DNA from 2 places in the Pseudoxanthomonas sp. UTMC 1351 genome. Region 1 is predicted to be linked to the other one. Evidence: riboswitches for the same ligand, from Rfam matches in the RefSeq annotation. Region 1 holds a riboswitch; the other holds the start of a gene.

The links. A riboswitch is a leader RNA that binds a small molecule or an ion and turns the genes downstream of it on or off. The one in region 1 is predicted to bind cobalamin.
Region 2: linked by a shared signal. The riboswitch ahead of btuB (TonB-dependent vitamin B12 receptor) and the one ahead of AB6O04_RS06575 (ribonucleoside-diphosphate reductase subunit alpha) in region 1 are both predicted to bind cobalamin.

What each region holds. Positions count from the first base shown of each region.
Region 1 covers NZ_JAVGJT010000008.1:135,360-150,028, reverse strand. The annotation lists gene AB6O04_RS06585 (isopeptide-forming domain-containing fimbrial protein) at 1-6,626, opposite strand, end outside; gene AB6O04_RS06580 (response regulator transcription factor) at 7,039-7,815, shown strand; cobalamin riboswitch at 8,264-8,486, shown strand; gene AB6O04_RS06575 (ribonucleoside-diphosphate reductase subunit alpha) at 8,787-11,138, shown strand; gene AB6O04_RS06570 (hypothetical protein) at 11,161-11,382, shown strand; gene AB6O04_RS06565 (ribonucleotide-diphosphate reductase subunit beta) at 11,622-12,641, shown strand; gene metE (5-methyltetrahydropteroyltriglutamate--homocysteine S-methyltransferase) at 12,782-14,669, opposite strand, start outside.
Region 2 covers NZ_JAVGJT010000014.1:125,706-140,374, forward strand. The annotation lists gene dinB (DNA polymerase IV) at 1-1,000, shown strand, start outside; gene btuB (TonB-dependent vitamin B12 receptor) at 1,236-3,113, opposite strand; cobalamin riboswitch at 3,227-3,564, opposite strand; gene AB6O04_RS11670 (TfoX/Sxy family protein) at 3,707-4,090, opposite strand; gene AB6O04_RS11675 (GAF domain-containing protein) at 4,087-4,572, opposite strand; gene bioD (dethiobiotin synthase) at 4,716-5,384, shown strand; gene AB6O04_RS11685 (phasin family protein) at 5,842-6,234, opposite strand; gene queD (6-carboxytetrahydropterin synthase QueD) at 6,607-6,960, opposite strand; partial or broken gene AB6O04_RS11695 (DEAD/DEAH box helicase) at 7,156-8,427, opposite strand; gene cydC (thiol reductant ABC exporter subunit CydC) at 8,920-10,593, opposite strand; gene cydD (thiol reductant ABC exporter subunit CydD) at 10,590-12,326, opposite strand; gene AB6O04_RS11710 (cytochrome ubiquinol oxidase subunit I) at 12,469-14,037, shown strand; gene cydB (cytochrome d ubiquinol oxidase subunit II) at 14,231-14,669, shown strand, end outside.

The DNA.
Region 1 (14,669 bases):
TCGTACACCGCTCTTGCGCGGCGCATACCCAATGCCATGTTGTATTCGTCCGATGCGCGCAGGTCGGTATGGCCGACGATCGACACCGTGCCGCCGCCCACTTGCTCCAGATAAGCCGCTACACGTTCGATCAGTGGCGCGAACTCCGGCTTGATGTCGGCGCGGTTGGTGTCGAACAACACTGTGCCCAGCACCGGACCTTGGCCATCCACACCGGTCACGCGTGTGCCTGGATCGTCGGCTGCGGTTCGCACACTGACGCTGACCATCGGTACCAGCGCGGTGGGCAAGCGCTGCATCAGCGCTGTCTTCACCGCGGCGGCACGGTCGAATGCCAGGGCATCGCCATCGCCATCGACGCTGATCACCACTTCGCCACCCTGGTACTCGTCCAGCTTGGCGGCGATACGGTCGATCACCGGCAGGTAGGATTCGCGGACTTCCGCACTGCCAGGCGCGAAGATCACTTCACCCAGCTCCAGTTCCACTAGCTGCGTGCCGCCGGTAATCTCTTCCACCGGCATCTTTGCGCCGAAGTCGAAGCGTACCGGTACACCCGGGGTGATACGGCGGACCAGCGGGTTATCGGTGGTCATTTCTGTGCCGACCGGCAGCGTGGCGGGGTCGACCTTCAAGATGAAGTTGCGCCCGCGCGACTGCCCGCCCGGTATACCGACCAGGTGGTAGCGGCCGAACGGATCGGTTTCGATCAGCAGGCCTTCGACCGAGGCGATACGCACGCCCGGTATGCCGCGTTCGTCGATACCGTCGTTGCCGATCACGTAATCGACCACGTAGCCGCCTTCGCCCTGCGCGACACGGCGTTCCACCGTGGGCGCGGCCGCATTCAATCCCTTGGCTGCTTCACCGTTTCTTTCGACGGTGGTGCGGCCGTCCGCGTCCATGCGAACGGTCACGCCTTGGTCACTGGTCAACACGAAGTCGCCGGTGAAACTCGGTTTGCTCAGGTGCTGGCGGATCACCACCTGGTGCGCCTGTGCGGTATCGGCTTCCGATTGCCGCGCGGCGATATCGCCGACACGGATGCCGTGCAGCAACGGTGCGCTGGCGTCGGGCAACGGTTGCGCGCCCAGGCCGCGATCCATCAGGGTCGAGCCCGGCACATAGGCGTCGGGCGCGAAACCGCCCTGCACGCTCACGCCGGTCAGCGCAGCGCCGTCCTGCCAGCTGTCGCCGTCGCGGTCGTTGAAGACCGTGCCGAAGATCAGGCTGTCGTCGACCAGCGGATCGGAGGCCACTGTCAGTTCCGCGGTGCCGATGTTGGAAATGGGCGTACCGGTGGACGAGAGCGCCTGCGCCTGGTTCACATGCGTGCCGTGACGTACGCCTGCACCGACTCGCATCATGTAGATCAGCGTGGCCGTTTGGCCTGGCTCAATATCCAAGCCGTCGAAGCGGATCGGGCTCTGGCCGCTCACGGTGGCGGCGTTGTCGCCGTCCACCACCGACAAGGAGCCTTCCACGTAGGTGAAGCCCGCCGGCGGGGTGTCCGCCAGCGAGACGTTTCTCGCATCGACAAGGCCGACGTTTTCGACCGTGACCCGGTAGCGCACCAGGTCACCGATGCGCGCTTCGCGTACCGCGGACGTCTTGACCACGCGCAGCGAAGGCAGCGCGACCACTTGGTGTTGCGTCTGGCAGCTGACGCAGCTCACATCGATGGCCCGGCCGTTGTAGGCGCTGACCACCACGTTGCTGACGTTGCCGTTGGCAGTGGCACCGATGGTCGCATCGTAGATGAAGGTGTACGTACCCGGCACGGTGCCGGTCGGCAGGATGCACTCGATCTGCGCCCCGGCCATCGCGCACCCGGCTGGCAATGCACCGATGTTCAGGCCAGCTCCGGGCGTGTCCATCAGGCGCACGGGTTCGGTGGTCGTTCCGTTTTCCACCACCGCCGTCAGCGTGTAGGCGATGGTATCGCCGACATATACCTCGCTGCCGGGCGCCGGCAGCGCGGTCTTGGTCACATCGATTGCCGCACGCAGCGGATGCTCGGTGCTGCAGCCGCCGGTGGCGGTGCACGCCACGCCGCTCACCGTATTGGTGACGGCGCCAGCGGCATCGGCGTCGACGGTCGCGGTGTATTGGACCGTGTAGGTGCCCGCTGGCGTACCGGCGGCCAGCGTGCACGCCACGGGCGATGTGCCGGTGCAGCTGAGAAGGCCGGTATCGCTGATGGTCCCGATGGCGCCGAAGGTCAGGCCGGCGCCCAGCTGGTCGTTGGCCGTCTTGGCCTCACTGGAAGCACCGCCGGTGACCGTGTAGGTCAGCGTATAGGTGATGGTTTCACCTGGGCTTACAGTGGTGCCGCTGACCGGACTGGCGGTCTTTTGCACCGTCACCGTCGACACGCTGTGCGACGTGGTGCAGCTGTCGGCGGCGGCGCAATCGACGCCGCTCACCGTATTGGTGACCGCACCGGTGGCGTCCGCGTTCACTATCGCGGTGTATTCAACCGTATAGGTGCCTGCGGGTGCGCCCTGCGCCAAGGTGCAGACCATCGGTGCGGCGCTGGTGCAGCTTAGCTGGGCTGCGTCGCTAACCGTGGTGACCTCGCCGAACGTCAGGCCTGCGCCCAGTTGATCGGTGGCAGCCTTCGGCTCCGACGCTGCGCCGCCTGTAACGGTGTAGGTCAGCGTGTAGGTGAGGACGTCGCCGGCTTCCACCGAGCTGCCGTTGGCCGGGTTGGCCGACTTGGCCACGGTCACCGACGACAGCGTATGCGTGGTGGTGCAGCCATCGGCAGTGGCGCACGGCACGCCGCTCACTGTGTTGGTGACGGTGCCGGTGGCATCGGCGTCCACGGTGGCTGTGTAGTTCACCGTATAAGTGCCGGCGGGCGTACCTGCTACCAGCGTGCACGCCAGCGGCGAACCGCTTGTGCAACTGAGGCGACCGGCATCGCTGATGTTGGTGATGGCGCCGAAGGTCAGGCCCGTACCCATCAGGTCGTTGGCGGTCTTGGCTTCGGTGGAAGTGCCGCCGTTAACGGTGAAGGTCAACGTATAGGCAAGGGTGTCACCGGCTTCCACCGACGTGCCATTGGCGGGAGCTGCGGTCTTCTGCACGGTTACCGTCGATACGTTGTGCGAGGTGGTGCAGCTGCCGGTCGTCGCGCACGGCACGCCGCTGACCGTGTTGGTCAACGAACCGCTGGCATCCGCATTCACTGTCGCGGTGTATTGCACGGTATAGGTACCGGCCGGTGCGCCCGCTACCAACGTGCATGCCATCGGCGAACTGCCAGCGCAACTCAATTGGGTCGGATCGCTGACAGTGCCGATGGCGCCGAACGTCAGACCGGTGCCGAGCTGGTCCGTGGCGGTCTTGGCTTCCGGCGACGGTCCGCCAGCCACGCGGTAGGTCAGCGTGTAGGTAATGGTGTCGCCCGCTTCCACCGAGGTGCCGCTGGCCGGGCTGGCCGATTTGGCCACCGTCACCGACGACAATGTGTGCGTGGTGGTGCAACCGCCCGCGGTCGCGCACGGCACGCCACTGACCGTGTTGGTCAGCGGGCCGCTGGCATCCGCATTAACTGTCGCGGTGTATTGGACGGTGTAGAGGCCGGCCGGCGAGCCGGCCGCCAACGTGCAAGTCATTGGCGAGCCGCCGGTGCAGGTCAACCGACTGGGATCACTGGAAGCGCCCACGGCGCCGAAGGTCAGGCCCGCGCCCAATTGGTCGTTGGCGATCTTCGCTTCCGGCGACGGACCGCCGACCACGTTGTAGGTCAGCGTATAAGCAATGGTGTCGCCCGCTTCCACCGAGGTGCCGCTGGCCGGGCTGGCCGACTTGGCCACCGTCACCGACGACAGCGTGTGCGTGGTGGCGCAACCGCCTGCGGTCGCGCAGGGCACGCCGCTCACGGTATTGGTGACGGTGCCGGTGGCACCCGCGTCCACGGTGGCCGTGTACTGGACGGTGTAGGTGCCGACCGGCGTACCGGCTGCCAAGGTGCACACCATCGGTGAAGTGCCGGAGCAGCCGAGACGGTTGGAATCGCTGATGCTGCCTACTGCACCGAAGGTCAGGCCGGCGCCCAGCTGGTCATTGGCGACCTTGGCTTCGGTTGAGGCGCCATCGACCACGTTGAAGGTCAACGTGTAGGTAATGGTGTCGCCCGCTTCCACTGATGCGTTGTTGGCAGGACTGGCGGATTTGCCAACCGTCACGGCCGAGATCGGATGGGCAACGGTGCAACCGCCCGCGGTAGCGCAGGTCACACCGGTGACCGTGTTGGTGACCGAGCCGGTCGCGCCTGCGTCCACCGTGGCGGTGTAATCGACCGTGTACGTGCCCACGGGAGCGCCCGCTTCCAGCGTGCACGCCATTGGCGAACTGCCGGTGCAGTCCAACAAGCTGGGATGGCTGATGGTGCCCAATGAGCCGAACGTCAGGCCCGCACCCAACTGGTCGTTGGCCGTCTTGTCCTCTGGCGATTGCGCGTCGAGAACCCTGAAGGTGAGCCTGTAGTTGATGGTGTCGCCGGCTTCCACCGACGTGCCATTGGCCGGAGTGGCGGACTTGGCGACCGTCACGGCCGACAGAATGTGCGTGGTCGCACAGCCGCTTGGGGTGGCGCAGGGCACGCCCGTCACTGTGTTGGCGACGCTGCCGCTGGCATTGGCAGCCACGGTGGCCGTGTACTGCGCGGTATAGGTGCCGATCGGTGTGTTCGCTGCCAGCGTGCACGTCATGGGCGAGGTACTGGTGCAGCTGAGGCGACCGGTATCGCTGATCGAACCGACAGCACCGAAGGTCAGTCCCGTGCCCAGTTGATCCGTGGCGATCTTGGGCTCCGGTGACGGGCCACCGGTCACGTTGTAAGTCAGTGTGTACGTGATGGTGTCGCCCACTTCCACCGATGCGCCGTTGGCCGGGTTGGCCGACTTGGCGACAGTGACCGCGGACAGAGGATGTGTGGTGGTACAGCCGCTCGGCGTTGTGCAGGTCACGCCGCTCACCGTGTTGGAAACGCTGCTGGCGGCGCTGCTATCGACCGTTGCCGTGTACTGGACGGTGTAATTGCCGTCCGGTGCGCCCGCTTCCAGCGTGCAGGCCATTGGCGAACTGCCGGTGCAGCTCAACAGGTTGGGATGGCTGATGGTGCCCAACGCGCCGAAGGTCAAACCGGTGCCCAGTTGGTCGTTGGCGGTCTTGGCTTCCGGCGATGCGCCTCCGGTCACGTTGTAAGTCAGTGTGTACGTGATGGTGTCGCCCACTTCCACCGATGCGCCGTTGGCCGGGTTGGCCGACTTGGCGACACTGACCGCAGACAGAGGATGTGTGGTGGTGCAGCCGCTCGGCGTTGTGCAGGTCACGCCGCTCACCGTGTTGGAAACGCTGCTGGCGGCGCTGCTATCGACCGTTGCCGTGTACTGAACGGTGTAGGTGCCTTCCGGTGCGTCCGCTTCCAGCGTGCACGCCATTGGCGAACTGCCGGTGCAGCTCAACAGGTTGGGATGGCTGATGGTGCCCAACGCGCCGAAGGTCAGGCCGGCGCCGAGTTGGTCGTTCGCCGTCTTCACTTCTTTGGAATTGCCGCCGGCGACGGTGTAAGTCAGCGTATAGGTAATGGTGTCGCCGACCTCCACCGATGCGCCCGTGGCGGGACTCGCCGACTTGGCCACCGTCACCGACGAAATCAGATGGCTGGTGCCGCACGGCGTACCCACCGCGGCGCAGTCGTTCAGTGTATTGCTCACCGAACCGTTCGCACCGGCGGCTACGGTGGCCGTGTACACCACGTTATAGGTGCCTGGCAGCGCTCCGGTGGGCAGAGAACAGGTCAACGCCTGGCCGGCGACGGCGCAGCTGCTACCGAATTCCGGCGCTTGGCTAGTAATGGAACCGAAAGTCAGACCCGATCCCAGCGTGTCTTGCAGCTGCTCCACCTGGGTGGTGGCCGAGCCGGCCACGGTGAGCGCCAGTGTGTAGGTGATGGCGTCGCCGACTTCCACCGATGCGCCGGACGCGGGATTACTGGTCTTCGCGCGCGTAACGACCGCTGGCGCAATGGGGTGCTGGGTATTGCATGGATTGCAGACGGGGTCTGGATCGCCGCCACCGGCAATCACCACTTGGTTACTTACCGTGCCGGTAGCGCCGGCAGCAACGGCAACGGTGTAGCTGACGTCATAGGTGCCTGCTGGCGTGTCGGACGGCAACGCACAGGTCAGCGTTTGTCCCGAGACAGCGCAACTGCCGGCGAACGCCGGGGCTTGCGAAACGATCGTTCCGAATGCCAGGCCTGTGCTTATCGTGTCCGTCAGTTGGAAATCAGCAGTGGTGGAACCATCCGCTACGACCGTGCTTACTGTGTAAGTAATGGTGTCGCCCGGGTTAACCGTAGCGTCGGTAACCGGGTCCGCTACTTTGGATGTGGTGATGGTCGGCAGCGGCGTGACTGTGACGACCGCATTGTCGGTGCGTTCGCAGTTCGGGTTGGTGGCCGCATCGGTACATGGCACGCCCGATGGATTGGCGATGCGGGCCACGTTGTCGACCGAGGTCTGCGCGAAAGCCGCGGGCGCCCAGAGCAGCCACAGCGTCAAACACAATAGAAAGCCAGGTAGATTGGCGAGTATGTTTCGGGAATTCACGCAGCTGAACGTCGCGCGTGAATTCGACGTGCTACTCGTGTTGATTGCCTGCTTCATTCAGCTGCCCATCCTGGCTTTTTGACTTTGTTGAACACGCAGAGCCCCGCCGCGAGTCATCGCGCTTCAACTTTGAGACGGCGGTAGGATTCTTGAAATCCGAGAGGGCAAGCACACGGCTTTCCCCTTGTGCTTACATCTCTTTCACCACAAGCTAACAACCAGTAGTTGGGATTACACGCTCAGAAAATCTCGGAAGACTCTCATTCATGTATTCGCGTTTACTCGGAAGAGAAACGAGAGGCGGGCGATTCGACACGTGCGTACGTATCGATCCACAGGGGAAAGTGTTTTGAGAAGGGTCAAATTGCAGGACACGTGCGGCAGCGGAACGCACGGCCTCATCAGAGGTCATGTGCGCGACAAAGGCGATGGCGCAGCCCCGCGGTTCGGCCAGGCGCGGCGAACGCAACGGGAAGACAACGCAACGGTTCACCAGCAGAGCATCCTGGTGGTCGAAGACCACGAAGAGATGCGGGACCAGATCCTGATTCCTGGGTTGCGCGATTGCGGCTTCAGGAACGTGGTGGGCGTGGGAAGCGCCAAGGAGACGTATCGCGCTGTCCTTACCCAGCGCTTTTCACTGTTCCTGGTGGACATCGGCTTGCCCGACGAAAGCGGCTTCACGCTGAGCCGGAATCTGCGCGAAGCGACCGATGCGGGCATCGTGGTGCTGACTGGCGGCGGGCACACCAAGGCGCAGTACGTTCAAGGACTGGACGACGGTGCGGATGCTTATTTGCTCAAGCCGGTCGACATGGAACTGCTGGCGGCCACGCTTCGCAGTGTGCTGCGAAGGCAGATGGCTTCCCATGCGCCGCAGGCCGCGGTCGAGTCCGCACGGGCATGGCGCCTGGATCCGGAAGGCTGGGCATTGATATCGCCCGGCGGCGCGCGGATCCACATCACCGGCAACGAACGCATCCTGATCGAGCCGCTTATTGCCCGCCCGGGTAACGTTATATCCAGGGAAGAGCTCATCGCCCGCTTCACCCACAACATCTACGACTTCGATCCGCACCGGTTGGAAGTGATTGTCCACCGCCTGCGTCAGAAGGCCAGCAAGTTATCGGGGGAGGATTTCCCCCTGCGCGCGGTGCGTGGCACGGGGTATGTGCTGACTTCGGGTTAGTTTTCGCGGTGGGTGCGACGTTTTGACCGGTTGATCGTGATCCATCCGCCTCATACCTGTAGGAGCGGCGTCCCGTCGCGAGCTTTTCCGTCAGATCGCGACAAAAGCGAAGAGCTCGCGCCGAGACGGCGCTCCTACAGGATCAAGGGAAAGGGCATTTGCCTTTGTAGGAGCGGCGTCCCGCCGCGAGCTCTTCCCGTCAGATCGCGATAAGAACGAAGAGCGATCGAAGCCCGCCGTTCGCCATCCGGACGCGCTGCGGCGCGTTCTTGATCGTGTTCACTGCGCGACTATCAGGGCGCGAAGCGGCGTCCCGCCGCGAGCCCTTTGGCTTCTTATTTCGGGTTATGACACGCGTCGTCTAGGCGGCAACTCACCCGTGAAACCACCACAGCCAACAACACATAGGTTCCACACTACATTTGGTGTTGACTGATAGGTGACACCCCACTATGTTGTGCCCGTCGGTTCCAGCGGCCACACCGCTGGATGAAAAGGGAAGCCGGTACGGCTCTGAAAGAGCCAATTCCGGCACTGCCCCGCAGCGGTATGTGGAAACGAACTCGCCATTGGCACTGAGGCACGGACCTTGGGAAGCGGCGGGCTAGGAGGAAAGCAGAGGCTTTCCGCGTCCACGAGTCCGAAGACCTGCCGACAGCCGCGCGAAGCACACCGCGCGGTGCCGGCCGCGGAATCTCCGGGGGGAGATGGCTGGTGAAGCAGGCCAGCTGCGGAATCTCCGCTGTCGCTGACCTTGCGACGCCGCTTTCCCATCCTGCTGATCCACCGGCCCTGCGCTGCCTGCGAGGGACGGGCCGCTGCGTGCATCGCATGGAGGAAAACCCGTGAATCAGACCCTGTCCCAGACCGATGCGGCCACCGTGGCGGTCGCCGCTGGCGAACACCCGTCCGCCAATAATGACGCCGTCAACAGTACATTCCTGCTGACGCCGCCGCCCACCGCTACCGCGATGAGCGTGACCAAGCGCAACGGCAGCCGCGAACCGGTGGACTTGAACAAGATCGTCCGCGCGGTGCAGCGCAACTGCGAAGGGCTGCACGCCATCGACCCGATGCGCGTCGCCACGCGCACCATTTCCGGTCTGTACGACGGCGCCAGCACGCGCGAACTGGACGAGTTGTCCATCCGTACCGCCGCGCTGCTGACCGCCGAGGAACCCGAATACAGCCGCCTGGCCGCGCGCCTGCTGGCGGGCTACATCACCAAGGAAGTGACGGGACAGGAAATCCATGCGTTCTCGCAGTCGATCACGCGCGGCCATGAGGTCGGACTGATCAACGAGCGCCTGCTCGGATTCGTGCAGACCAATGCACGCAAGCTCAACGATGCGCTGGACGCATCGCTAGATCTGCAGTTCGATTACTTCGGGCTGCGTACGCTGTACGACCGCTACCTGTTGCGCCACCCGCACACACGCAAGGTCATCGAGACGCCGCAGCAGTTCTTCCTGCGCATCGCCTGCGCCTTGAGCGAAGACGTACCCGAGGCTCTGGCGTTGTATCGGCGCATGGGCAACCTGGACTACTTGCCCAGTTCGCCGACGCTATTCAACTCCGGCACCACGCACGAGCAACTGTCGAGTTGCTTCCTGCTGGATTCGCCGCAGGACTCGCTGGAATCCATCTATCAGAAGTACGGCGACATCGCGCAGCTGTCGAAGTTCAGCGGCGGCATCGGCGTCAGCTATACGCGGGTGCGTTCGCGCGGCTCGCTGATCAAATCCACTAACGGCCATTCCAACGGCATCGTGCCGTGGCTGAAGACGCTGGATTCCTCGGTGGCGGCGGTGAACCAGGGCGGCAAGCGCAAGGGTGCGGCCTGCGTGTACCTGGAACCCTGGCACGCCGATGTCGAAGAGTTCCTGGAGCTGCGTGAGAACACCGGCGACGAAGCGCGCCGCACTCACAACCTCAATCTGGCCAATTGGGTGCCGGACCTGTTCATGAAACGAGTGGAAGCCGACGCCGACTGGTCGCTGTTCGATCCGCGCGTGGTGCCGGAGTTCACCGATCTGTATGGCGACGCATTCGAGCGCGCCTACGAACAAGCCGAAGCCCAGGGCAAGGCGGTCAAGTCGATCAAGGCGCGCGAGCTCTACGGCCGGATGATGCGCACGCTGGCGCAAACCGGCAACGGCTGGATGACGTTCAAGGACAAGTGCAACCGCGCCAGCAACCAGACGCTGCGCGCCGGCAACGTGATCCATCTGTCCAACCTGTGCACCGAAATCCTGGAAGTGACCTCGGCCGAAGAGACGGCGGTCTGCAATCTGGGTTCCATCAATCTTGGCCGGCATTTCGACAGCGATGCGGACAGTGGCCGTGGCTATTTCGATTTCGACAAGCTGGCCGAAACCGTTCGCTTGGCGGTTCGCCAGTTGGATCGCGTGATCGATCTGAATTTCTACCCCATCGAATCCGCGCGCCGCGGCAATCTGCGCTGGCGCCCGGTCGGTTTGGGCGTGATGGGATTGCAGGATGTGTTCTTCAAGCTGCGGCTGTCTTTCGACAGCGATGAAGCGCGCGCGTTGTCGGCGAAGATCGCCGAGACCATTTACTTGCATGCACTGGAAACCTCGGTGGAGCTGGCGCAGGAACGCGGCAAGCACCCGTCCTTCGGCGATACGCGTGCGGTCGATGGCGAACTGCAGTTCGATGCCTGGGGCGTGAAGCCGGAAAACCAGGAGCGCTGGGACGCGTTGCGTGAGCGGATCAAACAACATGGCCTGCGCAATTCCTTGCTGATCGCCATTGCGCCGACCGCCACCATCGCGTCGATCGCGGGCTGCTACGAATGCGTGGAGCCGCAGGTCAGCAACCTGTTCAAGCGCGAAACCCTGTCCGGCGATTTCCTGCAGATCAACCGCTACCTGGTGGAAGAACTGAAGAAGCTGGGCCAGTGGACACCGGAAGTCCGCGATGCCATCAAACAGGCCGAAGGTTCCATTCAAGGCATCGCGCAGATCCCGGAAGCGTTGCGCCATATCTATCGGACCACCTGGGAAGTCCCCATGCGCTCGCTGATCGACATGGCCGCCGACCGCGGCGCCTTTATCGATCAGTCGGCATCACTGAATCTTTTCATGGAAAGCCCGAACATCGGCGCGATGTCGTCCATGTACATGTACGCGTGGAAGAAAGGCATCAAGACCACGTACTACCTGCGCTCGCGTCCGGCCACCAAGATCGCCAAGACCACGGTGGGCCAAGCCTCGGCGGTAGCGCCGCCGCCGGAATACACCCCGTCGGAAGCCATCGCCTGTTCGCTGGAGAATCCGGAAGCGTGCGAGGCCTGCCAATGAGTTGAATGTCTCGGAGGTTGTGATGAAGCGGTACCGTCACGAGGGAGACGACACCGGCGTGGAGGCTTATCGGACCACGCCGACATCCATATTCGTGAAGTTCCGCGACTCAGATCGAGTTTACGAGTACAGCAACGCGAGTGCCGGCACCGCCAACGTGGCCAAGATGAAACGCTTGGCGGCCGCGGGGAAAGGCTTGAGTACGTTCATTACCCGTCATGTTCGTGATCGTTACGTGCGTTGACTGGCGCACGCTAGTTGGAAAAGAACAGAACCATCGGAGACGCAGGGACGCGTCAGACCAAACGGCATAAGCCCCTCTCCCTCCGGGAGAGGGGTTGGGGTGAGGGTACGGCGGAGTGACGATCGTTCACCGCCATTGCCCTCGCCACACCCTCATCCGCCCCTGCGGGGCACCCCGTATCGAGTACGGGGCAGGCTCTTCTCCCTGAAGGAGAAGGAAACAACGAGAACCTTGCATCCATGTCCACCCAACCCCGCCAACTGCTCCTCGACCCCGGTTTCGAACTGACGCTGCGCCCCATGCGCTACCCGCAGTTCTACGAGATGTACCGCAATGCCATCCGCAACACCTGGACCGTGGAGGAAGTGGACTTCGCGCTGGACACCAACGATCTGAAGCACAAGTTCGGTCCCGCCGAACGGCATCTGATCGAACGGTTGATCGCGTTCTTTGCCACCGGTGATTCCATCGTTTCCAACAATCTGGTGCTCAACCTGTACCAGCACATCAATGCCCCCGAGGCGCGCATGTACCTGTCGCGGCAGTTGTACGAGGAAGCACTGCATGTGCAGTTCTACCTGACCTTGCTGGACACTTATCTGCCAGACCCCAACGAGCGCGCCAAGGCATTCGCAGCGGTGGAAAACATTCCGTCGATCCAGCGCAAGGCGGCTTTCTGTTTCAAGTGGATCGACTCGCTGCAGGGTTTGCACCGCGTCGAAACCCGCGAGCAGCGCCGGCAGTTCCTGCTCAACATGGTCTGCTTCGCCGGCTGCATCGAAGGTTTGTTCTTCTTCGGCGCCTTCGCCTACGTGTACTACCTGCGCTCGCGTGGCCTGCTACATGGTTTGGCGAGCGGCACCAACTGGGTGTTCCGCGACGAAAGCTGCCACATGGCGTTCGCCTTCGAGGTCATCCGCACCGCGCGCGAGGAAGAGCCCGATCTGGTGGACGACGAGTTCAAGGCGCAGGTGGTGCAGATGCTGACCGAAGCGGTGGAATGCGAAACCGCCTTCGCCGAAGACACACTGTCGGGCGGCGTCGCCGGCCTGTCGTTGAAGGACATGCGCCAGTACCTGGAGTACTGCGCCGACCAGCGCCTGGCGCAGCTGGGCTTCGCCAAGCATTTCGGCGCGACCAATCCATTCCCTTTCATGGACCTGCAGGACGTGCAGGAGCTGACCAACTTCTTCGAACGCCGCGTGTCCGCGTACCAGGTGGGCGTGGAAGGCGAGGTCGGCTTCGATCACGCGTTTTGAGTGTATGGCTGTATGTTCTTTTGTCCTATCGCCTCCGGCTGACTAGAGGCATGTCCTTGTGGGAGCGACGTAAGTCGCGACGGAAGCATCCGGATGCTTCCGTCGCGACTTACGTCGCTCCCACAGAAAGGTTGGCTTGCCTAGGCGGCCCGCATTGCCTTGGCCGCCGATACCATCGCCACCAGCGCGGCTTCGGTTTCCGGCCAGCCGCGGGTTTTCAGGCCGCAATCGGGGTTCACCCATATCTGCTCCGGCGCCAGCACTTCGCGGGCCTTCTGCAGCAGCGCGCGCATTTCGCCGTCATCGGGAATCCTGGGCGAATGGATGTCGTAGACGCCGGGACCGATCTGGTTCGGGTAACGGAATTTCACGAACGCCTCCAGCAACTCCATGCGCGAGCGCGAGGTCTCGATGGAGATGACGTCGGCGTCCATCGCGGCCACGGCTTCGATGATGTCGTTGAATTCCGAATAGCACATATGCGTGTGGATCTGGGTTCCGTCGGCCACGCCCGACGCGGTGATGCGGAAGCATTCCACCGCCCACGCCAGATAGGCGGACCAATCTCCGCGCCGCAGCGGCAGGCCCTCACGCAGTGCCGGTTCATCGATCTGGATGACGCCGATACCCGCGGCCTCCAGGTCGTTCACTTCATCGCGCAATGCCAGCGCGATCTGCCGGCAGGTGTTGGCACGCGCTTGATCGTCGCGGACGAATGACCATTGCAGCACGGTCACCGGACCGGTCAGCATGCCCTTCATCGGCCGGCTGGTCAGCGATTGTGCATGCTGCGTCCAACGCACCGTCATGGAAGCCGGGCGCTGCACGTCGCCGTAGATGATCGGCGGCTTGACGCAGCGCGAGCCGTAGCTCTGCACCCAGCCGTTGCGGGTGAAAGCGAAGCCATCGAGCTGCTCGCCGAAGTATTCCACCATGTCATTGCGTTCGAATTCGCCGTGGACCAGCACGTCCAGACCGATCTCTTCTTGCACCTGGATGCAGCGGGCGATTTCGGTGGCAATGAAGGCGTCATAGTCCCCATCCGACAGCTTTCCCGCTTTGTTCTGCGCACGCGCCTGCCGGATCTCCGGCGTCTGCGGGAATGAGCCTATCGTCGTGGTCGGATAAGCCGGCAACTTCAACCATGCGTCCTGCCGCGCGCGGCGTACGTCGTGAGGCGATGCACGCCGGGATGCATCGCGGTCCAATCCGGCCAAGCGCGCCGCCACCTCGGGGCGATGTACGCGTGGCGAACGCCGGCGCCGTTCCTGGCGTTCACGCGCCAGCGCCAGCGCCGCGTCAGCGCCCACCACACCGTCCAGAGCGTCGGCAAGTGTACGTAGTTCTTCCAGCTTCTGCCGTGCGAACGCGAGCCAGTCGCGCAGTTCGGCATCCAACCCGGTTTCGCCGCTGGCGTCGATCGGGACGTGCAACAACGAGCACGAAGGCGCCAGCCACAGGCGATCTTCTCCGACATGGCCTTGCGCGTACTTCGCCAGGATCAGCGCGTTCTCCAGGTTGGCGCGCCAGATATTGCGGCCGTCGACCAATCCCGCCGACAGCACGCGTCCCTTTGGCAGCGCTTTCAATACGTCGTCCAGCTGATCCAGGCCGCGCACCAGGTCGATGTGCAGGCCGTCGACGGGAAGCGTTGCGGTCAGAGAGAGATTGTCCGCCAGCTTGCCGAAGTAGGTGGCCAGCAGCAGTTGCGGCCGCCCAACACCAGCCAGCGCCGCATAAGCCGTGCGATACGCGGCCTGCTCGGCGACGCTCAGATCCAGCACCAGGCAAGGCTCGTCGATCTGCACCCACTCGGCACCGGCGCGCTTCAACTTGGCCAGCAGCTCGGCGTACACGGGCAACAGCCTGTCCAGCAGTGCCAGCGGATCGCTGCCATCCACGGTCTTGGACAACCGCAGAAAGCTCACCGGACCCAGCAGCACCGGTCGAGCGCGATGGCCTTGCGCAACAGCTTCCAAGAACTCGGCGATGGGTTTTTCGCCGCGCAGGCGGAAGGTCTGCTGCGCG
Region 2 (14,669 bases), on a different contig from region 1:
GTTGCGCGGCAAGCCGGTGGTGGTGGCGTGGCGCGGGAGTCGTTCGGTGGTGTGCGCGGCCTCATATGAGGCGCGGAAGTTCGGCGTCCGTTCGGCCATGCCGGCCGTACGCGCTGAGCGGCTGTGTCCGCAGGCGGTGTTCGTGCCGCCGGATTTCAGCCGCTACAAGGCCGTGTCGCGGCATGTGCGGGAAATCTTTCTGCGCCATACCGACTTGGTGGAACCGCTGTCGCTGGACGAAGCGTACCTGGACGTCACCGAGCCAAAGTCCGAGCTACCCACCGCGACCGCCATCGCCGAAACCATCCGCACGCAAATCCGCGAAGAGACCTCGCTCACCGCATCGGCCGGCGTAGCACCCAACAAGTTCCTGGCCAAGATCGCCTCCGATTGGCGCAAGCCGGATGGTTTGTTCGTGGTCCGCCCGCATCAGGTGGAAGGCTTCCTCACCCCGTTGCCGGTCGGCTGCATTCCTGGCGTAGGCAAGGTGATGCTGGGCAAGCTGCAGGCGCTCGGCATCCAGACCGTTGGCGACCTGCGCGCGTTGCCGCGAGAGGAACTGGAGCAACGGTTCGGCAGTTTCGGCGGCAGCCTGTTCCGGCGCGCACGCGGTATCGATGAGCGGCCCGTGGAACCTAATCAACCGGTGCAGTCGATTTCCTCCGAAGACACGTTCGCACGCGACCTGCCGATCGGCGAGTTGGATGAGGCGATTCGACAACTGGCGGGAAAAACCTGGGAAGCCACGCGCAAGACCGAACGCGTAGGCCATACCGTGGTGCTTAAGTTGAAGACCGCGCATTTCCGCCTTCTCACCCGTAGCTTCACGCCTGACGTTCCACCCGCCTCGGTTGAGGAGTTCACTGCCATTGCGTTGTCGTTGCGTGACCGGGTGGATCTAGCGCCGGACACGCTTTATCGCTTGGTAGGTGTGGGACTGTCGGGATTCCGCGAGCGCGAAGAAGTGGTGGAGCAGGGCTCGTTGTTCGATGTGTTGTAGAGCGGACTAATTCCTTGTGGAAGTGGTGGTGGCATGCCACCACCGGTGGGTCGCGACGTTGATGTTTCCGGTCGCGACTCACGTCGCTCCCACAAGATCGTCCGCCCTTGTGTGGTTCGTCGCTTTTGTAGGAGCGGCGTCCCGCCGCGAGCTCTTCTCATCAGATCGCGATCAAAGCGAAGAGCTCGCGCCGAGACGGCGCTCCTACAGAGTTATCTACCGTCAAAAACCGCCGTCAATCCTGCGCCTGATACCTCAGGCTCAACCCATACTCGCGGCCGCGCTGGTAGTACCAGGCGACGGTTTCGTATTCGCGGTCGAACACATTGTTGGCGCGCGCCTGCAACGTCCACTCATCGTTGATCGCGTACTCCACCCGCAAGTCGAGCGTGCCGTAGCCCGCCAGGCGCATCTGGTTGGCGGCATCGTCGTAGCGGTGGCTGGCGCCGGCGAAGGTGGTGCCGATGCGGAAATCACCGAAGCGGCGATCAATATCGATGCGCCCGCTGTTGCGCGCGCGGCGAGCCAGCAGGTTGTCGTAGTTGAGGTTATCCGTGCCGGTGGGCGTGGTGCGCGTACGGTTGCGTGGATCCACGTGGCTCAGCTGGGCGGAGATTTCGAAGCCGGCGATCTGCGTATCGAAGGTGAATTCGGCACCGCGGATGCGTGCCTTGTCGATGTTGTTCGGCAGGAAGATGCTGGAGTCGTAGGACACCAGATCGTCCACGCGGTTCTCGAACACGTTGAACGTCCAGTTCCAGCTATCCGCGTACTGCGCGACGCCTACGTTCAAGCTCTTGGACGATTCCGGCTTCAGGTCAGGATTGCCGAAGAACGGGTAGTACAGATCATTGATCGTCGGCGCCTTGAAGCCGGTCCCGTAGCTGGCGGTCAACTTCAGGCCCTTGCCCAGCGACAAGCCATAACCCAGGCTGCCGGTGGCATGATCGCCAAACTGTTCGTTGTCGTCCTGGCGCAGGCTGGCCTGTAGTTGGTGCTTGCCAAATGTGCCCTGATACTCGACGAAGCCGGCCTTGTTGTCGCGGCTGGTGCCCGTGAATTCGGTGTCGCTCTTCACCACGTCGTCCTGCCAGTCCAGCCCGGCAGTCAGCAATTGCCCTTCCGCCAGACCGAAGTCGGCCTGCAACGACGCCATGTCGCGGCGTGTTTGGAAGACGCCCATGAACAGTTCGTCCAGATAGTCGTCCGAGTGATCCTTGTTGCGGCCCACCGACAGCACCACGTTCAACTTGTCCGAAGGCGCGTAGCGCAACTTGCCGCCGATCACTTGCTGCAGGGTTTCCGAACGATTGACGAAGCTGCCGTCGTACTCGTTCTCGCCGTCAGCGTTGAGGAAGCTGCCTTCCAAGGTCCATGCCTCATCGAAGCGCACGCCGCCGCGGACGTTCAACGAAACGTTGCGGTAACCATCGCGGTCGGGTTCGTCAGTGAAGCAGCCCTTGAAGAGCGTTCCGGAACCGCGGCAGGCGTTGATGCCGTCGGTCTTCTGATAAGCCGCATTGGCGCCCAACCAGGCGCGTTCGCCGCCATAGCTGAAACCGCCGCTGGCTTCGCGCAGGTTGTTGCTGCCGCCGCCAACGCGGAAGCTGCGCGACAAGCCCTTGCCGCCACGACGGGTGAAGATCTGGATCACACCGCCGATGGCTTCCGATCCATACAAGCTCGAGCGCGGGCCGCGCACGATTTCCACGCGTTCGATCTGGTCGATCGGCAGGTCCTGCAACGCGGGCAGGCCGGCGGTGGCGGAGCCCACACGGACGCCGTCGATCAGCACCAGCACATGGTCGGATTCGGTACCGCGCAGATTGAGCGTGGTGATCTTGCCCAGACCGCCCTGATTGGAGAAGCCGATACCGGCGCGGCCGCGCAGCAGTTCCGACAGCGATCGTGCCTGGCTGCGCTCGATCTCGGCACGGCCGATCACCTGGGCCGGCACCAGACTGTCTTTCACCGAGACTTCGGTGCGCGTGCCGGTGACGATCACTTCGTCCAGGTCGGTAGTGCTGTCGCCGCTTTGCGCAGCCGCAACAGCGGGAAGGCCCAGCGCGACGGCCAGAGAAAGGGTACGGAAAGCCGGAAACCGGAACGGCATGAATCAACTCCATCGCGCACAAGCGCATAGCGGAACGTGGAGTTGCAGCACAAAGGGAAACGAAGCGAACGGCGCGCACGCGGCGCACGGCACGCCGCGACGCCCTCCGCATCGCAACCAGTGAGCTCCAAGGCCGGTCTCCGGGCTCGCGAATGAGCGCTGACGCGCTCGACCTTGGCGCCTTCCCGTGCGTCGCACAGTGGCGGTTGCCTTGGTACGGTTCGCTTACCGTTGCGGGGGCAGCGCCGGAATTGCCTTTGTTGATTTGGAACGAATTCGGCTTGAAATTGCCGAATCGGTTTTTCCCCCCACCCTTGCCCTCCCCCGCTGCGCAAGGGAGGGAAAATGGAGGGCACTCTTGCGAGTGCCGCATCTATAAGGCTTCACCGGCTTCCCGTTTCAACCCGATGGCGAGATCCGCCAGCAGGTCACCTTGAAGCGCCGCGATTATAGGCGCAGACGCGCCCATGCGGGAAACAACCTGCCCGGCTCAGCGTGCTTGGCTCTACAAAGGCGCGGATGAACTCCTCCCACAGGATGGTCATGCCGACACTGCCGCTATGACAGGCTGACAGCCAACGTAATATCTTGGCTCAGTCGTCGCTGTCGCTACCGCCGCTGGGAGAATCGAACATGTCGAAGGACGGCGCGGCGCCTTCGTCATCATGAGAGCCCTGCGTCGTGGTCACCGGCGCGGCAGCGGGCCGTCCACGGGGGGGCGGCAGCAGCGCAGCGGCTGCGTCGTAGGCCACCAGCAACTCGCTGCGGCGGTTTTCCGGCAACTGCTGCCAATGGCAATCCAACAGCGCGCCTTCCAGCGCGTACAGCAGATTGAGGCTGGGGCGAAAGCCGGCGCGCTTGACGCGCATGAAGGCTTCCACCGATCCCACTGCGGCCAAATCTTCGCCGGTTCGCAGGCCCACCTGTCGCAGCCACGCGGCGGATTTAGGACCGATATTGCGCAGCTTGACGGTCATGTCAGCGATTCCAGAAATGCCTGGGCGATAGCTTCCAGGCCCCGCTGGTCGTCTTCGTCGAAGCGCCCAACGCGCGGACTGTCCAGATCGAACACGCCGATCAGGCGATCGTCCTTCACCAGCGGCACCACCAGTTCCGAACGCGACGCCGCATCGCAGGCAATGTGGCCGGGAAAGGCATCGACGTCTTCCACACGTTGGGTCTGGCGGGCACGCGCGGCGGCACCGCAGACGCCCTTGTCCAAGGCAATGCGCACGCAGGCCGGCAATCCCTGGAAGGGACCGACCACCAGCTCGTTGCCGTCGTAGAAGTAGAACCCCACCCAGTTCAGATCCGGCAGCGAGTGATACGCCAGCGCCGACAGATTGGCGGCGTTGGCGATGCGGTCGGTTTCACCGGCCACCAGCGCGCGCGCCTGGGCTAGCAGCTGCGCGTACTGTTCCGGCTTGCTGCCGGTCAAAGTCTGGTTGGCGAATGACATTGCTTGATTTTAGCCCTTTATGGATGGCCCGGCGGTGCGCGGTCTTATCATGACCAGATGCATAGGAAGAACAACGCAGTAATGGTGGGAATACGGACGCAAGCAGCCCTGGACGCACGGTTTTGCCCGCAGCAAGGTGAAAAGTGAATAGCGTCTTCGTCACCGGCACCGACACCGGTGCGGGCAAAACCATGGCGAGCACTGCTTTGCTGCACGCCATGCGTGCCCAAGGGCTACGCGCCGTAGGCATGAAGCCCGTCGCCAGCGGTTGCGATGCGACCACGGACGGTTGGCGCAACGAAGATGCCTTGGCCTTGCAGTCCGCCAGCGATCCCATACCGGCGTACGGCGACCTGAACCCTTACGCCTTACCGCAACCGCTGGCACCGGAGATCGCCGCGCGCGAAGCGGGTGTGGAGATCGCGCTGGAGCCGATCATCGCCGCCTTCGAACGGCTGCGTGCGCGGGCCGACGTGATCGTTGTGGAAGGCGTCGGCGGCTGGGCGGCACCGCTGACCGCGACGCTGGACCAAAGGCATTTGGTTGAGGCACTGGGGTTGCCGGTGGTGTTGGTGGTCGGCATGCGCCTGGGCTGCCTCAACCACGCGCGGCTCACCGCGCGCGCGGTGCAGGCGGATGGCGCAAAGCTGGTGGGTTGGATCGCGAACGAGATAGACCCGCAAATGGAGCGCCGCGACGAAAACTTCGCCTTGTTGAAAGCGCGAATGCCGGTGCCGTGCTGGGGTCGTCTTCCGTACGCGCGCGCGGCGGATTCACGCGTGCTGGCGCAGTACCTGGCACCGGTTATGTAGCGTGCGCTGTGCGCATGGTATGGATGCTGGGAGGAGTGCTTCCCTTCTCCCTCTGGGATAAAGGCATGCGGCTTACGACCCATAGGGTCGTGCATGCCTGAATGCCCTGCGTGCTACGCAGGGCCGGGGCGCGAAGCGAGGTGGCGCGCAGCGACGGATGAGGGAATGAGGTATCCGTTTGTAGCGAACGCCACTAGCGAGTCACTGCCATTCCCTCATCCGCCCTCCGGGCACCTTCTCCCAGTGGGAGAAGGGAAAGTCGCTGCAACACCCACGAATCTTTTTTCACCCAATAAAAAACCCGGCAGCGTGGGGGCTGCCGGGTCGGCCGCACGGAGGGAGGGGAGCCGTGCGTTAAACAGGTTTGCTGAAGCTGGGTATTGCGATTTGGCAGGGGAAAAGCTCGCGGCGGGACGCCGCTCCTACCTTCGGGACGCCGCCGGGGCGGCGCTCCTGCTTACTTGGCCTTGGCGGTCTTGGTCGCCTTGGCCACGGAAGCCTGGACGCTGTCGGTCACAGTCTCGATCTGCGACTTGGCCAGCTGACCCAGCGCTTCGCCGGTCTTCAGGCTTACGCCAAACACTTCCTGGCCGGCAGCGACGAGGCGCTCGGTGTTGTCCTTGGCGACCTGCAGGCCCTTCGGCCACAGGGTCTTGTAGGCTTCCAGGTCGTGGGTTTCGGCCAATTCGCTGAAGTAAGCGGTGGTGGCGTCGATGTTCTTTTCGAAGGTCTTCAGCTGCACGCCGAAGATCGCTTCAGCGTTCTCAAGCGCCAGTCGGTTGGCGCGCGCAGCGGCAGCGGCGAACTGATGGGTGAAGGTGCTGAAAGTGTCGTTGAATTGGGCAGACATGGCGTACTCCAGAGGATTTGCCGTTATGTTGCGTCGCAGCATATACAGACATTTGTTGCAATGCAACAACAGGCGTACGGTCTTCCGACGAACGGTAGGTTCCTATTCAGAATCAAGCGCTTGCAACGGCCAACGCCCTTGTAGGAGCGCCGTCTCGGCGCGAGCTTTTGCTTCTATCGCGATCTGCCCGAAGAACTCGCGGCGGGACGCCGCTACTACGAAGGTAAGGAAGGTGAGGGAGGCATGGGCGAGCGTCGGATTTTGTAGGAGCGCCGTCTCGGCGCGAGCTTTTGCTTCTACCGCGATCTGGCAGGAAAAAGCTCGCGGCGGGACGCCGCTCCTACAAAAGCGATCGACCCACAAGAAGTGCCATCAACCGCGGTAACGACTACCCGCAGTGCAAGTCTCATGCACCACCACTTCGCTCAGTAGCGGGAGTTGCGGCTTCAATTGTTCCCAGATCCACACCGCGATGCGCTCGCTGGTGGGATTCTCCAGGCCCTCGATGTCATTGAGGTAATGATGATCCAGCCGCTCGTAGATCGGCTTGAAGATCGCCTTGATGTCGGCGAAATCCATTACCCAGCCGGTATGCGGATCCAGGTCGCCGGAAACGTGCAGTTCGATACGGAACGAATGCCCATGCAGGCGCGCGCATTTGTGCCCGGCCGGGACGTTCGGCAGGCGGTGCGCGGCTTCGATGGTGAAGACCTTGAAGATATCCATGGTGCGTATTGTAGGTGGCGTATGGCGAAACGGCCGTCGCCCCGCGTATGTGCGTGACGACGACCGCATGATTCAAACCCTTCGCTCATCCCTCCCCGCGAACGGAAAGGGGCGGCAAGGCGACGCTACTTAGGCGCGGGGACCCTGGCGAAAACCGCCCGGCTTGCGGGCGCCGTCGCGCGCGCCGCTGCTGTGCTTCTTCGGACCGGCGTGCGCGTGACGCGGCGCTTCGGAGTGCGGACGGCGGGCATGCTTGCGCGGTGCCTGGTTGCCGGCCGGACGCTCGCCGGCGGGGTTGTTGTTGCCCCAGCGGATCGGCGTTTGCGGTTCGAAACCGGGCACGTCGCGGATTTCCACGTCGCGCTTCAGCATGCGGGTGATCGCCCGCAGCAGCTTGGCTTCGTCCTGCGCCACGATCGAGATCGCTTCGCCCTGCGCGCCGGCGCGGCCGGTACGGCCAATGCGGTGAACATAGTCTTCGGCGACCATCGGCAGGTCATAGTTGATGACGCGCGGCAGCTGGTCGATATCGATACCGCGCGCGGCGATGTCGGTCGCCACCAGCACATTGATGCGGCTGGCCTTGAAGTCCTTCAGCGCGCGCAGGCGGGCGCCTTGCGACTTGTTGCCGTGGATTGCAGCGGCCTGAATGCCGCTTTGTTCCAGGAACTTGGTCAGCTTGTCGCAGCCATGCTTGGTACGGCCGAACACCAGCGTCTGCACGCGGGTATCGGCGGCCAGCAGGTGCAGCAGCAGGTCGCGCTTGCGGTGGCCGTCGACCGGATGCACGCGGTGGCTGATGGTGTCGGCCACGGTATTGCTGGGCGTCACCTGGATCTGCTGCGGGTTGTGCATGAACTCCAGCGCCAGCTGCTTGATGCTTTCCTCGAACGTGGCCGAGAACAGCAGCGTCTGGCGGCCCTGCTTGGGCAGCTTGGCCAGGATGCGCTTGATGGCGGGCATGAAGCCCATGTCCAGCATGCGGTCGGCTTCGTCCAACACCAGGATCTCGATGCCGGACAGGTCAACGCTGCGGCGGTCGATGTGGTCGATCAGGCGGCCAGGCGTGGCCACCAGCAAGTCAACGCCGCGACGCAGCGCTTCCAGCTGCGGGCCCATGCCGGCGCCGCCGTAGATGGTGGTGCTGGGGATGCGCAGGTACTTGCCGTAGCCACGCAGGCTGTCGTGCACCTGCACGGCCAGTTCGCGGGTGGGGGTCAGGACCAGCGCGCGCGGCTTGCGCGGGCCGCGGGCGGACACTTCCTGCGGCGAGGTGGCCAGGTGCTGGATCAGCGGCAGGCCGAACGCAGCGGTCTTGCCGGTGCCGGTCTGGGCGCCGGCCAGCAGGTCGTGGCCTTCCAGCGCCACCGGAATGGCCTGGGTCTGGATGGGGGTGGGCTGGGTGTAACCCTCGTCATTGAGGGCGCGCAGCAGAGCGGGCATCAGCCCGAGATTTTCGAAAGACATTGCGATTGAAGCTCCAAAGTCGGCCGGCCGGACACACGAACTGACGGTCGCACAAGCTTGTGCGGCAAACGTTCAACGCGAGGTGCGGAGTGGCCGTTACTCGAAGCGTTCCCTGAAACCGCGCTGCGAGAGGGTGTGCGGAGTCGCCAAAACGGCGGTTCCGAGTTTGCGCAACGAAAGAAGTCGGAGCGGGGCGGGCGCGGGATTCCACTGGGAAATCCCGGCGACGGCGGACCATTGGGGAAACGAACGGCCGCTGGCAAACGGAGCGCACTGTAACCGATCTTGGCGGCTAAAGGGGAAAACCGGCTGTTCAGGGTGAGGAGGGTTCAGTTGACGATAGTCCCTTCTCCCTCCGGGAGAAGGTGGCGCGCAGCGACGGATGAGGGCATGAGGTGTCCGCTTGTAGGGAAACTTGGATTGAAAGTCATTGCCATTCCCTCATCCGCCCTTCGGGCACCTTCTCCCAAGGGGAGAAGGAATCTGATGCTCCTACAGCCGCCCTTCCTCCCACAACCGCCCCTCCACCAACCGATACCGCCGATGCACCACCCCCGCCGGCAAATCGTCATGACTGATCATCAACACACTGCGGTGGCCACTGGCCAGCGCCAGGTCCTGCAACAATTCGGTGGCGGTGTCGTGGTCCAGGCCTTCGGTCGGTTCGTCCAGCAGCAGAATCGGGGCATCCCGCAACAGCGCGCGGGCTAGCGCCAACCGGCGCGATTGCCCGGCGGACAAGGTGGCGCCGTTTTCCCCCACCCACGTATCCAACCCATGCGCCGACGCGCGAAACAATGCTTCCAGCTTCACCTGCGCCAACGCATCCCAAAGCCGCGCGTCATCCGCGTCGGGATCGCCCATCCACAGGTTGTCGCGTACGCGCCCGGCGAAAACGGTTGCATCTTGCGGTAGCCAAGCCAGCTGGCGCTGCCATTGCGCCGGGTCGAAGTGACGCAGATCGCTTCCACCAAAACGCACTTCCCCTGCTTCCGGATCGCACAAGCGCAGCACCAAAGCCATCACCGAAGATTTCCCGGCGCCGCTATCGCCGCAAAGCGCGATGCGTTCGCCCGGCCGCAGCCGCAGGTCGACGCCATCCAGCACCCAGCGCGGATCGCCTGGCCAGCGGAAGCGCACGTTGCTCAATCGCAGCTCGCCGGTTTCGGGCACCGGCAACATCGGTTCGGCGATAACCACCTGCGTCGTTTGTCCGGCGATATGCCGCAAGCGGTGAGAAGAAGCCCGCGCCGCCTGCCACGATTGCCACGCCAGTCCAATGCCTGCGGCGGCTTCCAGCAACGCCACCGTCATGAACAGAAGACCGGCAGCAGCAGGCGGCGATAGCGTTCCAGCGTTGGCAGCAGTGAGCAGCAGCCATAGCATGACCGGCAGCGTCAGCGCGGCGATCAATGCATGCGCAGCAGTGCCCGCCGAAAGCCGCCGCTTGCGCGCCCGCTCGCATCGCGCCAGCGCATTGCTGCGCTCATCAATTCGTGCGATCCAATCGCCACCGGCATCCAGCGCAGCCAAGTCGGCGGCACCTTCAATACCTTCCTGCACCACGTAACGCAGCGCGGCACGACTATCGGCGCGTTCGCGTTCCAGCGCGCGTGCGCCCATCGTGGTCGCAACCGGAACGGCGAGACCCAGCAACAACACCGTCACCGCCAACAACACACCGGCGACCGGCAGCACCACCAGCGCCACAGCGACGCACACCAGCGCCAATCCGCACAATGCCAGCAGTGGCCCGATGGCGCGCACCAGCAAACCGTCGACCGTTTCAATATCCGCGACCAGCCGCGCCAGCAGATCACCCACACGGTGGCGGCCCAGCTCCAACGGTGCCAGTGGCAACACACGTGCGAAGAACCACACGCGCAAATCGCGCGCCACGCGCAGCGTCACGTCATGGCCCACCAGCTTCTCCGCATAGCGCGACAGGATGCGCGCAAAGGTCAATGCACGGATGCCGGAGGAAGGCCCAAAGAAATTAAAACCCACCGCAGCAGTGCCCGCCAACGCCGCCGCGGCAAGAAAGTGCCCGGCCAAGCCCAGCAAACCGGTACCTGCCAGCAAAGTAAGCAGCAGCAAGCCAATGGCCAGCGCGATCGGCCTGGTGTGCTTGGAGAAAACCTCGCGGTAGCCGTCAGACCGTTTCATCGTTCTGCTACCTGCTGAGACAACAAACCTTCCGGCAATTGCAATACCTGATCGGCGATGTGCAGCGCAGCAGCGCTGTGCGTTGCCATCACCAACGTGCGCCCTTGCGAAAACTCCGCAATCGCACGCAGCAGGGCGGCTTCAGTTTGCGGGTCAAGAAAGGCGGTGGGTTCATCCAGCAGCAACAACGAAGGCTCCCGCAGGAATACGCGCGCCAACGCAATGCGGCGCGCTTCGCCTCCGGATAGACCGAAGCCACGTTCGCCGATCACCGTATCCAGGCCTTGTGGCAAGCGCGCCGCGAACGCCATCACCTGCGCCGCTTCCGCAGCCGCATGCAACTGCGCGTCGGTGGCACCCGGACGCGCCATGCGCAGGTTGGCGGCGATGCTGCCGTGGAATAGAAACGGCCGTTGCGGCGCATAGCCGATGCGAATGCCGGCAGGCACGGTGACCTGTCCGGAAGAAGCGGGCAACCAACCCGCAAACGCCTCCAACAACGTGCTCTTGCCGCAGCCACTGGGACCGACCACCGCCAAGCGCCCACCTGCCGAAAGTTCGAAAGACAAATCATCCAGCACGTCATGTGCCGCACCAAGCGGCCTTAGCGCGAGATGCCGCACCGAAATCGCCGGCGCACCACACTCACTGTTTGCATCTTCGACGTGAGGTGGCGCAGGGGAGATTACGACGGATGCGGCGACCTTCGCCTCGCCATCAAAGGTAGTCTCCAGCGTACTTTCCAACTCGCCCAACGCCGCCAATGCACCAGCACGGTCGTGATAATGCGCCGCCAATCGCCGCAACGGCGCATAGAACTCCGGCGCCAACAGTAGACAGAAAACCCCAATGCCCAAGGTCAGCGGCGGGCCCCGGAAATCCAGCATGCCCAAATAAGTCAGGCCCAGATACATCGCCACCATCGCCACGCTGAGCGAAGCGAAGAACTCCATCACTGCAGACGACAAAAAAGCGATGCGCAGCACCTTCAAGCTGCGCTCGCGCAGGTTGTCGGCCGCATCGGCAATGCCCGCAAGTTCCGCCTCGGCCCGGCCATACAACCGGATCAAACCCAGGCCACGCAAGCGATCCGCAAAATGGCCGCTCATCCGCGTCAGCGCCTGCAACTGTCGGCGGCTGGCCGCTTCCGCGCCCCAGCCCACCAGCATCATGAAGAGCGGGATCAACGGCATGGTCAGCAGCAGCACCGTGCCGACGATGCGATCGACAAAGAACACCGCGACCAGCAGGAACAGCGGCACCGCCACGACTTCAATCCGCGCCAATACAAAACCACCGAAGTAGCCTTCCAGCGCATCCACATGCGTGCCCATCAGCTCGGTCAGCGCGCCGCTGCGCTGCTGGCGCAGCTTCAAAGGCCCTTGCGCGAATAAACGACGCACGATGCTTTCGCGCAACCGAAGGCGGATGATCTCGACCGCGTCATCGGCGCACCGGCGGCCGCACCAACCCAACCCCGCGCGCAGCAACCCGATCAGCAACAGCCATGCCAGCGGAACGCCGACGGCAGCCGGTGCAGCGTTTTCAACAAAAACCTGCTGCACGGCCCACGCGATCATTGCCGCCTGCGGCACCAACAGCCAGCCGGCCACCACGGTTGCGGCAGCAGCCCATCGCAAACGCGCGCGCGCGGGCAAAGCCAACGCATCCAGCCGGCGCGCCGCTGACCGGCGCAGCACAGCGTCAGGCAAGGCTACGGCGGTGTCATCCATGGGAAGACCGGCTGGCGTGGATCCTGCTCATTGCACGCATTCTCTCCTGTAACCCGACCCGCCACCTGCGACGTCTTGTCGCATCCCGCAGGAAGGCTGGCCGGCGCAGAATAGCTTCAACCTAAACGGGGAACCTGCCGCCATGCCGGATATGACCGTCGTCGAACTGTCCCGCCTGCAATTCGCGTTGACGGCGATGTACCACTTCCTGTTCGTGCCGCTCACGCTGGGCTTGTCCTTCATGGTCGCCATTATGGAGAGCGTCTATGTGATGACCGGGCGCGACATCTGGCGGCGCATGACGTTGTTCTGGGGCACGTTGTTCGGCATCAACTTCGCCATGGGCGTGGCCACCGGCATCGTCATGGAGTTCCAGTTCGGCACCAACTGGTCCTATTACAGCCACTACGTCGGCGACATCTTCGGCGCGCCGCTGGCCATCGAAGGGCTGATGGCGTTCTTTCTGGAAGCCACCTTCATCGGCCTGTTCTTCTTCGGCTGGGACAAGCTGTCGAAAGTGCAGCACCTCATGGTCACCTGGCTGGTGGCGCTGGGCAGCAACTTCTCCGCGCTGTGGATCCTGATCGCCAACGGCTGGATGCAGAACCCGGTCGGCGCGGTATTCAACCCCGACACCATGCGCATGGAAATTTCCGACTTCGCCGCGGTGCTGTTCAACCCGGTGGCGCAGGCGAAATTCGTGCACACCGTCAGCGCCGGCTACGTGACCGGCGCCATGTTCGTCATGGCGATCAGCGCGTTCTATCTATTGCGCGGCCGCCACCGCGATCTGGCCAAGCGGTCGATGGCAGTGGCCGCCAGCTTCGGCCTGGCCGCATCGTTGTCTGTGGTGGTTCTGGGTGATGAAAGCGGCTATGTGGCCGGCGAAAGCCAGAAAATGAAACTGGCGGCCATCGAAGCCATGTGGGAAACCGAACCCGCACCCGCCGGCTTCAACGCCTTCGCCATTCCCGACCAGGAAACCCGCACCAACAGCTACACACTGCACATCCCGTACGTGATGGGGCTGATCGGCACGCGTTCGTTGAACACCGAAATGCCCGGCATTCTGGAACTGGTAGGACGCGCCGAGGTTCGCATTCGCAATGGTCTGGTTGCGTACGAAGCACTGCAGCGGCTACGCAAGGATCGCGAAGACACGCAAGCGCGCGAAGTGTTCGAAACCCACTGGCGCGACATCGGCCACGCCCTGCTGCTGAAACGCTACCGCGAAGACATCGCCAACGCCACCGAGCAGCAAATCGCCAGCGCTGCGTTCGACACCGTGCCGCGAGTGGCGCCGCTGTTCTGGAGTTTCCGCATCATGGTGGGGCTGGGCTTCTACTTCATTGCGTTCTTCACCCTGGCGTTCTGGCTGGCGACAACGCAGCGGCTGGATAAATACAAGTGGTTCCTGAAGCTGGCGTTCTACAGCCTGCCGCTGCCATGGGTGGCGATCGAGCTGGGCTGGTTGATAGCCGAGTACGGCCGGCAACCGTGGGTGATCGATGGCGTGCTACCCACGTTCTTCGCCGCCTCCGGATTGCAGCTGCATCAGATACTCACCACCTTGATCGGCTTCATCACCTTGTACACGGTGCTGGCGGTGGTGGAGATATGGCTGATGAGGAAGTTGATCCTGAAAGGACCGGAGGCCACCGCCGAAGCACTGGACGCCGTGGTCACCGGCGCACAGCCAGCAACCGCCTGACGTAAATTGAAGATGAAGACATGAAAAATTGCCGTCATGACCAGCCATTCGGCTGTTGAAAATCACCTCCCGCGTAGGCGGGAACCCAGTGTCTTTAGTTTTTCGAGGCGTTGAAGTCGCTGGGTCCCCGCCTGCGCGGGGATGACGACGAGAAACAAGAAATCGCCAAACCGTCCCCAACAGAGACCCACCCATGGACACCATCCCACTCGACTACGAAACCCTGCGCCTAATCTGGTGGCTGCTGCTGGGCGTGCTGCTGATCGGCTTCGCGGTAATGGACGGTTTCGACCTAGGCGTGGCCACGCTGCTACCAGCAGTCGCACGCCGCGACGAAGAACGCCGCGTGGTGCTCAACGTCATCGGCCCGGTGTGGGAAGGCAACCAGGTCTGGTTGATCCTGGGCGGCGGCGCCATCTTCGCCGCGTTTCCTGCGCTCTACGCGGTGAGCTTTTCCGGCTTCTACCTGGCCATGTTCCTGATCCTGTTCGCACTCATCCTGCGGCCGGTCGGCTTCAAGTTCCGCAGCAAAGTGCCCGACCCGCGTTGGCGCGCCGTGTGGGATTGGTCGCTGTTCGTCAGCGGCGTAGTGCCGGCGCTGGTGTTCGGCGTCGCGATGGGCAACGTGCTGC